Regions from separate parts of the Arenibaculum sp. genome, predicted to be linked through region 2. Evidence: riboswitches for the same ligand, from Rfam matches in the RefSeq annotation. Region 2 holds a riboswitch; the other holds the start of a gene.

Region 1 (4,205 bases), on a different contig from region 2:
ACGCGGACCGTCGCGAAAAGGCTGGACAAGGTCCCTCGCTCCGGCGTATCAAGCCGCTCCCTGAGACGCGGGTGTAGCTCAGTTGGTTAGAGCGCCGGCCTGTCACGCCGGAGGCCGCGGGTTCAAGTCCCGTCACTCGCGCCATTCTCCCTAGTCATAACGACCCTCGTTCGAGGGCCGCGTTCACCAGGAACAGCCCGGTCCCGACCAGGGCTGCGACCAGCGTGCCCGAGATGCGCACGTATTGCAGGTCGCTGCCGACGGCGAGTTCCAGGCGTTCGGTGACCGTGCGCGCGTCCCAGCTCCTCACGACGTCGGAAATGAAGCGGCCGATGCCGCGCCGCCAGGGCACGACCATGCGGACCGCCAGCGCCTCGACCGCGACGTTGAGCCGGGTGCGCATCACCGGGTCGGCCTCCAGGCTCGGCCCGAAGGAGCGCAGCGCGGCGGCCGCCGCCGCGCGCATGCGGCCGTCCGGCGCGCCGAGGTCGGCGAGGATCGCGCCGCGCATCTCGTCCCACAGCCGGCCGAGCCAGGCCTGGATCTCGGGCTGCTCGAGGAGCTGGCGCTTCGCCGCCTCGACCTTCGCCCGCATCGCGGGGTCGGAGCGCAGGTCCGTGGCCAGCTCCTCGACCGCCATCTCCAGGCGGATGCGCGCGTGGCTGGCGGGGTCGAGCAGTTCGGCCAGCAGGTCGCGCACGCCCTGCGTCACCGCCTTGGCCATGCGCCGGTCGACCGTGCGCGGGATCCACCAGCCGCTCCGCTCGCCGACCAGGGCCTCGAGCCGGCCCTCGTTGCGCTCCACGTAGTCCAGGGCCGCCGCGACCATCCGCTCGATCGCGGTCTGGTGGTGGCCGCCGGCCAGCAGCACGTCGAGGACGCGGCCGAGCAGCGGCGCCACCTCGACCGAACGCAGCTTTTCGCCCTGCGCCTGGACGAAGAAGTTCCGCAGCTCCCGGTCCTCGACCGAGCGGATCAGCCCGGGCAGGCTCGCGACCAGCCGGTCGGCGACGGCCTCGGCGTTGCCGGGCCGCGCCAGCCACGCCGCGAGCCGGGACGCCGGGTCGAGCGCGCGCAGCCGCGCGACCACCAGGTCGGGGTCGAGGAAGTTGCGCTCGACGAACCGGCCCAGGCCGTCGCCGATGCGGTCCTTGTTGCGCGGCACGATCGCCGTGTGCGGGATCGGCAGCCCCAGGGGGTGCCGGAACAGCGCCGTCACCGCGAACCAGTCGGCGAGCGCGCCGACCACCGCGGCTTCCGCCGCCGCGCGCAGCAGCAGGACCCAGAACCCGGGTTGGGGAACGAATTTCAAGGCGACGAACAGCAGCGCCATCAGCACCAGCAGCCCGGTCGCCAGCGCCCGGTTGCGATACAGCGCCCGCCGTGCGCCCGCGTCCGAATCGAGATCGAAGCTCATCCACCACCCGGCGCGTCGGCGCTCCACTACTGACGCGTCGGCGCCTCGCTACCGACGCGTCAGCGACCCACGGTCTCCAGTTGCGCGGCGATGGCCGGCCGGGCGGTTCGGTGCGCCGCGGCCACGTGGGTGGTTCCGTTCACGGCCCAATGGACCGCCTCGTCCAGCCGGTCGCCTTCGAGCACTCTCAACAGGCGAACCTCGCGCCGGTCGCGCCCGGTGCCCGCTTCTATCGCATAGACATGGGTCCAGGTTCCGTGGCGGCGATGGACCACCACGTAGAGCGCCTCGCACGCGTCGGCGCAGCGCCGGGTCGGCCGGAGCCGGGTCGCGGCGTGGACGGCGACGTCCCCGGGTTCGAGGACGAGTGCGGCGGGAGTGTTGGTTATCGATACGTCCGGCATGTTTATCGTTACCCTCCAAGGCCCTTGCCGAAGAGGGTTGACGCAGCAGGCACTGTCCCGTTTTGTTGCCGGAACGGCCACATCGTCTTCGCTGTCCGCGGAGACCACCACCTTGCCCGGGATGGCAGGTTGGTGTTGGGCGTCAACCCAAACTCAGGATGCGCTTAGACGTCTACACGCTTCCCGCCCGGCCCGCAAGCGATCTCGCCGGGGTGCATGCGACCGTCGGCGGCGTGCGGGGAGGGGTAGACCAATCCGTCTGGAACTTTCCCCGCGCGGGTGCGTTTCGGGACTGGCCCGACCGGGTTACCGCCGCCGGCCGCGCTACTCCGATGGAAGAATTGCGCCTCCATGCGTCCGTTCCGCCGCCTCGTTTCCCTCCGCCCCGGGGGCGCTCCCGGCCTCCTGCTCTTCGTCGCCGGCGGCCTCGGCCGGCTGCTGCGCCCGCGCGCGCGCTCCGCTGCCGCCGCCGGGCCGGGCTTGGCGGAGGTCGCAGACAACCTGCCCGGGCTGATGTACCGTCACGTGCTCCATGAAGACGGCAGCTCGTCATACCCGTTCCTGGCCGGCTGCCTGCCCGGCGTCGCGCCGGACCCCGGGGCCGGCGCGACGATGCCGGAGGCGCTGATGCGGCACATCGGCACGGCCCAGGCCGCCGCCTGGCAGTCCCTGGCCAGGGCCGGGACGGCGGCGCCGTTCCGACTGGAGCTGCCGGTCGGCGGGCGCTGGCTGCGCAGCGTGGCGCGGCTTCGCCGCCGCGGCGCCGGGCCGGCCGGTGCCGCGGAACTGGTCTGGGACGGGCTCGTCCTCGACGTCACCGACCTCAAGCAGGCCGAGGCGCGCCTGGCCGCCTCGGTGACCGAGAAGGAGGTCCTGCTCGGCGAGATCCATCACCGCGTCTACAACAACCTCCAGGTCGTCTGGAGCCTGCTGAAGCTCGAGGCGCGCGACGCCGGGCACGAGGAGGCGCGCACCCGGCTCGACCGCATCGCCAACCTGATCGCGGTGCTCGGCCGCATCCACCACCAGCTCTACGCCTCGCGGGACTTCACCCGGATCGACGTCGCGACGGAGCTGCGCCGGATCGCCGAGACGCTCGCCCTGGAGGCGGGCCGGCCGCCGCTTCCGGTCGAGGCGGAGCCGCTGCATTGCGACATCGACACGGCGGTGCCCCTCCTGCTCGTGGCCTGCGAGCTGGTCTCGGCGGCGCTGCGTTGCGCGCCGGAGGTCCTGCCGGGCGCGCCGCCGGAGATTGCCGCGGTCCGCTTCGCGCGCGCGGCCGGGGGCGAGGTCCGCCTGGTCGTCCGGTCCGCCGGCACGGTGTCGGAGTCGCTGTCGGCGCTCGGGCGCAACCTCGTCGAAGCTCTGTGCATGCAGATCGACGCCGTCGCCGTGTTCCGGCGCGGCGGCGAAGGTGGTGGCGAAGGCGGCGGTGAAGGCGGTGACGGTGGCGGCGACGGCGAAGTCGCCGCGGTCGCGATACCCGGTCAAAGGTTTGTCGACTGAGGGGGGTCTTCTGGCCTATTGTCTTTGGCGAAACGGGCAGACGTCCCCATCTTCGAGCGCATACGCCATGTCCGACAGAAATCCGAGGGAAGAGATGCCTTCACGCCTCGAGCAGCTATGCGTCGAGAAGGGTCTCAAGATGACCGAGCAGCGCCGCGTGATCTCGCGCGTCCTCTCGGATGCGACCGACCATCCCGATGTCGAGCAGGTGTATCGCCGGGCGGTCGAGATCGATCCGAAGATCAGCATCGCGACGGTGTACCGGACCATGCGCCTCTTCGAGGAGGCCAACGTGATCGAGCGGCTGGACTTCGGCGACGGGCGCGCGCGGTACGAGGAAAGCCGCGAGGAACACCATCACCATCTGATCGACCTCGAATCCGGCGAGGTGATCGAGTTCGCCAACGACGAGATCGAGCTGCTGAAGGAGAAGATCGCCCGGCAGCTCGGCTACGAACTGATCGGCCACCGGCTGGAGCTCTACGGCGTCAAGGTCAACCGCGCCAAGAAGGGCCCGGGCGGCGCCTGATCGGGGCGCCCGGGCCGGCCGGCCTCAGTCCTCGTCCCCGCCGTCTTCCGCGTCGGCCTCGATCTGGTCCGCGAGGTCGCGCAGCATGCCGATGACGTCCTCGTGGCTGGTGACTTCGACCGCCTGGTTGACCGCGGCCTCGATCATCGCCACCGAGACGTAGGCGGAGATCGGCCCGCCTTCCTGCATCGCCTGCTCCAGGTGCTTCTCGGCGATGTCGAGCGCCTTGTCGAACATGGCGGTAGCGGGGCTGTTGGACTGGTCGGACATGGAATATTCCATCGCAGAAGTTCGTGTCGGACAGCTATAACACCCCAACCGCGCCTACGGGTGCCAAATCACGTTCCAG
Region 2 (4,205 bases):
CGGGCAGGCCGACATGGACGTGGCGGTCGAACCGCCCCGGCCGCAGCACCGCCGGGTCCAGCACCTCGACCCGGTTGGTCGCGGCCATCACGATCAGCCCCTCGGCGCGCGCGAAGCCGTCCATCTCGGCCAGCAGCTGGTTCAGCGTGTTCTCCGTCTCGATCTGGCCGCCCGAAGGCGACGCCGCGCCCCGCGCGCGGGCGAGCGCGTCGATCTCGTCGATGAACAGGATGCAGGGCGCCTTCTTGCGCGCGTCGCGGAACAGCCGGCGCAGGCGCGCCGCCCCCAGTCCCACATACATCTCCACGAAGTCCGAGCCCGCGACCGCGAAGAACGGCACGCCCGCCTCGCCGGCGACCGCGCGCGCCAGCAGCGTCTTGCCGGTGCCGGGCGGCCCGACCAGCAGCACCCCCTTGGGCACCGCGACGCCGAGTGCCCGGTAGCGCGCCGGTTCGCGCAGGTAGTCGATCAGCTCCGCGACCTCGGCCCGGACCTCGTCGATGCCGGCGACGTCGGCGAAGCGGATCTCCGACTTCGCCCGCGCCATGCCCGGGACCGGCGTGCGCATGAAGCGGACCAGCAGCACCGCCGCCAGCGCCAGGAAGCCGACCATGTTGAGCTTCAAGATCAGGTCGAGCAGGTCGTTGGCGCCGCCGAAGCTGCGGACGCGGTCCTCGACCGTCAGCGCCACCCCCGGCGCCGCCACCGCGGCGCGCAGCTCCTCGGTCCACAGCACCGCCGTGCGGCCCTTCTCGCCGTCCGGCCCGACGAACTCGACCCGGCTGCCGGCGACCGACACCTCGGCGACGCGCCCGGCCTCCAGGCGCGCCACGAACTCCGACTGCGCGACCTCGACCGGTGCCGGCGCGAACGGCCCGATCCCGGCCTGCGCCATCGCCAGCCCGCCGACGGTCGCCGCGAGGACGATCCCGGCCGCGCCGAGCGCCGCGAGGCGCCCATGTCTCTTCAGGAAATCCCTCATGGCGATGCCTTCCTACATCCGGGCACCGCTGTTGTTGCCGATTATAGTTAACAGTTCCTTTCCGTGCGGAAAGGCGGCACCGGGGAGGTACCGACGGGGAACGCTGGCGGGAGGGGATTTGGGGAGAGAGGAATGGCGGGGGCCGGTCGTCCGGCGTCGGGTCACGGTCCCGACGGGCCCCGTGGGCGCCCCCCGCTTCGCTTCAATTCCAATTTCACCACCGCAAGCGTAAAGAAAGTTTTAGCGCCGCGGCATATTCGCCCGGTCGCGGAACCTGCCGCCACCCTCTTGACTCGCCCTCCCCCCGACGGTAGTGATGGCTCCACGTGGTGATTTGGCGACCGGCTTGCAGGCCACGTAAAATAAACTGCTAAAAGGTTGGAGTCGCGCTCAGCGCCTCGATCCTTGAATCGGTCGGGGCGTTTTTTGTTGCCTGGACGCCGGGCGTGAGGAGCGACCATGACTCGAGATACCCCCAGCACCCTTCCCGGCGACCTGCGGCCGCGCACGCGGCTGGTCCATGCCGGCACCACGCGTTCCCAGTACGACGAGACCTCCGAGGCCCTCTACATGACCTCGGGCTACGTCTACGGCTCGGCGGAGGAGGCCGAGGCCGCCTTCGCGCAGGAAGGCTCGCGCTACGTCTATTCGCGTTTCCGCAACCCCACGGTCGCGATGTTCGAGGACCGCATGGCCGACTACGAGGGGGCCGAGCGCGCCTGGTCCACGGCCAGCGGCATGGCCGCGGTGTTCGCGGCACTGCTGTGCCAGCTCCAGGCCGGCGACCGGGTCGTCGCCCCGCACGCCCTGTTCGGCTCGTGCTTGCACATCGTCAAGAACATCCTGCCCCGCTACGGGATCGAGACGACGCTGGTCGACGGCACCGACGCCGCCCAGTGGCGCCACGCCCTGTCCCGGCCGGCCAAGGTCGTCCTGCTGGAGACGCCGAGCAACCCGATGCTCGACGTCGTCGACATCCCCCTGGTCGCCGAGCTCGCCCATGCCGCGGGCGCGCGGCTCGTCGTCGACAACGTGTTCGCGACCCCCGTCCTGCAGAAGCCGCTGGAGCTCGGCGCCGACGTCGTCGTCTATTCCGCGACCAAGCATATCGACGGCCAGGGGCGCTGCCTCGCCGGCGTCGTGCTCGGCGACGCCGGCTTCGCCGATCAGATCGGCCCGTTCCTGCGCCACACCGGCCCGGTGCTCAGCCCGTTCAACGCGTGGCTGCTGCTCAAGGGGCTGGAGACGCTGGAGCTGCGCGTCGAGGCGCAGACCCGGGCCGCGCAGGAGATCGCGGAGTTCCTGGAAACCCATCCGCGCATCCGGCGCACCGCCTATCCGGGTCTGCCGAGCCATCCCCAATACGCGATCGCGCGCGCGCAGATGACGGCGGGCGGCCCGCTGGTCGCCTTCGACCTCGACGGCGGCAAGACGGAGGCGTTCGCGACGCTGAACGGGCTGCGCGTGATCCGCATCTCCAACAATCTCGGCGACGCGAAGAGCCTGCTGACCCACCCCGCGACCACGACCCACCAGCGCCTGACCGAGGAGGAGCGTGCGCGCGTCGGCATCTCCCCCGGCAGCCTCCGGCTCTCGGTCGGCCTCGAGCATCCCGCCGACCTGATCGCCGACCTGGACCGCGCCCTCGCCTCGTTCTGAACGAGGCGGCCTGCGTCCGATCAGCGGGGCCGCTTCGCATGAGCCCCGCTGATCCGATGCCCCAGTTATTCCGATTTGCCCCGGCCGCGGCGCCGTGACCGAATGGCCGATCCACGCCCCGCCGCAGGAGCAGCCATGTCCTCCGCCACCGCAGGCACCGCGGCCGGCCCGCATCCGGCCGCGATCGCCCTCGCCTTCGCGACGATCTGCCTGGTCTGGGGCTCGACCTTCCTCGCGATCCGGTTCGCGGTCGAGACGCTGCCGCCCTGGACCATGATCGGGGTCCGCTCGCTGCTGGCCGGCGCGGCGCTGGCCGGCTTCGCCCGGCTGCGCGGCGCCGCCCTGCCGGACGCCGCCGGGTGGCGCGCCGCGGCCGCGACCGGCGCGCTGCTGTTCCTGTTCGGCCACGGGCTGCTCGCCTGGGGTGCGCAGCGCGTTCCCTCCGGGCAGGCGGCGGTCCTGCTCGCGACGATCCCGCTCTGGGTTCCCTTCACCACCTGGGCGCTGGGGGAACGGCGCCCCGGCGTCGCGACGCTGGTGGGTCTCGCGATCGGCTTCGCCGGCGTGGTCGTCCTGGTGGCCCCCGATCCCGCCGCCGGCTCCACCGCCGACTCCGCGGCCGCAAGTGCGCTCGACACTGCGGCCGTGGCCGCCCTGCTGGTCTCGGCGCTGGCCTGGGCGCTGGGCACCGCGGTGTCCCGGCGCCTGCCGACCGCATCCTCCTCCGCCATGTCGGCGGGCGCGCAGCTGCTGGCCGGCGGGACGCTGGCGCTGCTCGCCGGCGCCGTGGGCGGCGAGTGGAGCGCCCCGCCGGCCGGCGGGGTGTCCATGGCTTCCCTGCTGGGCCTCGCCTATCTCGTCGTGTTCGGCTCGCTGGCGGCCTTCGGCGCCTTCACCTGGCTGCTCCAGGTCTGGGCGCCCACCCGGGTCGCCACATACGCCTATGTTAACCCGGTGGTGGCGCTGGTGCTCGGCTGGGCGGTGCTGGCCGAACCGCTCGGCGTGCGCGAGGCCGGGGCGACGGCGCTGGTGCTGGCCGGCGTCGCGGTCGTCATGCTCGCCCCCTCGCCCGGGGCGGCGCGGCGGCCGGCGCGGAAATAGCCGCACGGCGGCCGCGGGACACCTGCCCTCGGCCGCGACGCCGTTAGCCGCGACGCCGTTACAGGCTCACGGGCGCTCGGCCGCGACGAGGGCGGGCAGCGTCGAAAGGTCGGTCAGCGGCACGACCGGACCGAAATCCGGGTATTCGCGCGGCTGGCCCGCACGGTCGACCCAATGCGCCCGGAACCCCGCCGCCGCGGCGCCGGCCGCGTCCCAGGCGTTCGACGACACGAAGGCGACGTCCTCGGGGGCCGCCGCGAAGCGCTCGCAGGCGAGCGCGTAGACGCGGGGGTCGGGCTTGTAGACCCGCAGCTCGTCGACCGAGACCACGCCGTCCAGCAGCTCGGCCAGGGCCGCCGACTTCACCGCGCGCTCCAGCATCATCGGCGAGCCGTTGGACAGGATGCCGGTGACGACGCCCGCCCCGCGCAGCTCCATCAGCACGGCCAGCACCTCCGGATAG

What was found. A riboswitch is a leader RNA that binds a small molecule or an ion and turns the genes downstream of it on or off. The one in region 2 is predicted to bind S-adenosylmethionine.
Region 1: another riboswitch for S-adenosylmethionine. It lies ahead of VGO20_RS13340 (hypothetical protein); the one in region 2 lies ahead of metZ (O-succinylhomoserine sulfhydrylase).

What each region holds. Positions count from the first base shown of each region.
Region 1 is NZ_DASYHS010000135.1:31,783-35,987, forward strand. It holds tRNA gene VGO20_RS13330 (tRNA-Asp) at 68-144, shown strand; gene VGO20_RS13335 (DUF445 domain-containing protein) at 155-1,417, opposite strand; gene VGO20_RS13340 (hypothetical protein) at 1,477-1,821, opposite strand; SAM-I-IV-variant riboswitch at 1,873-1,988, opposite strand; gene VGO20_RS13345 (sensor histidine kinase) at 2,173-3,327, shown strand; gene VGO20_RS13350 (Fur family transcriptional regulator) at 3,422-3,856, shown strand; gene VGO20_RS13355 (hypothetical protein) at 3,881-4,126, opposite strand.
Region 2 is NZ_DASYHS010000137.1:4,548-8,752, reverse strand. It holds gene ftsH (ATP-dependent zinc metalloprotease FtsH) at 1-982, opposite strand, end outside; SAM riboswitch at 1,299-1,376, shown strand; gene metZ (O-succinylhomoserine sulfhydrylase) at 1,442-2,641, shown strand; gene VGO20_RS13505 (EamA family transporter) at 2,777-3,742, shown strand; gene VGO20_RS13500 (haloacid dehalogenase type II) at 3,809-4,205, opposite strand, start outside.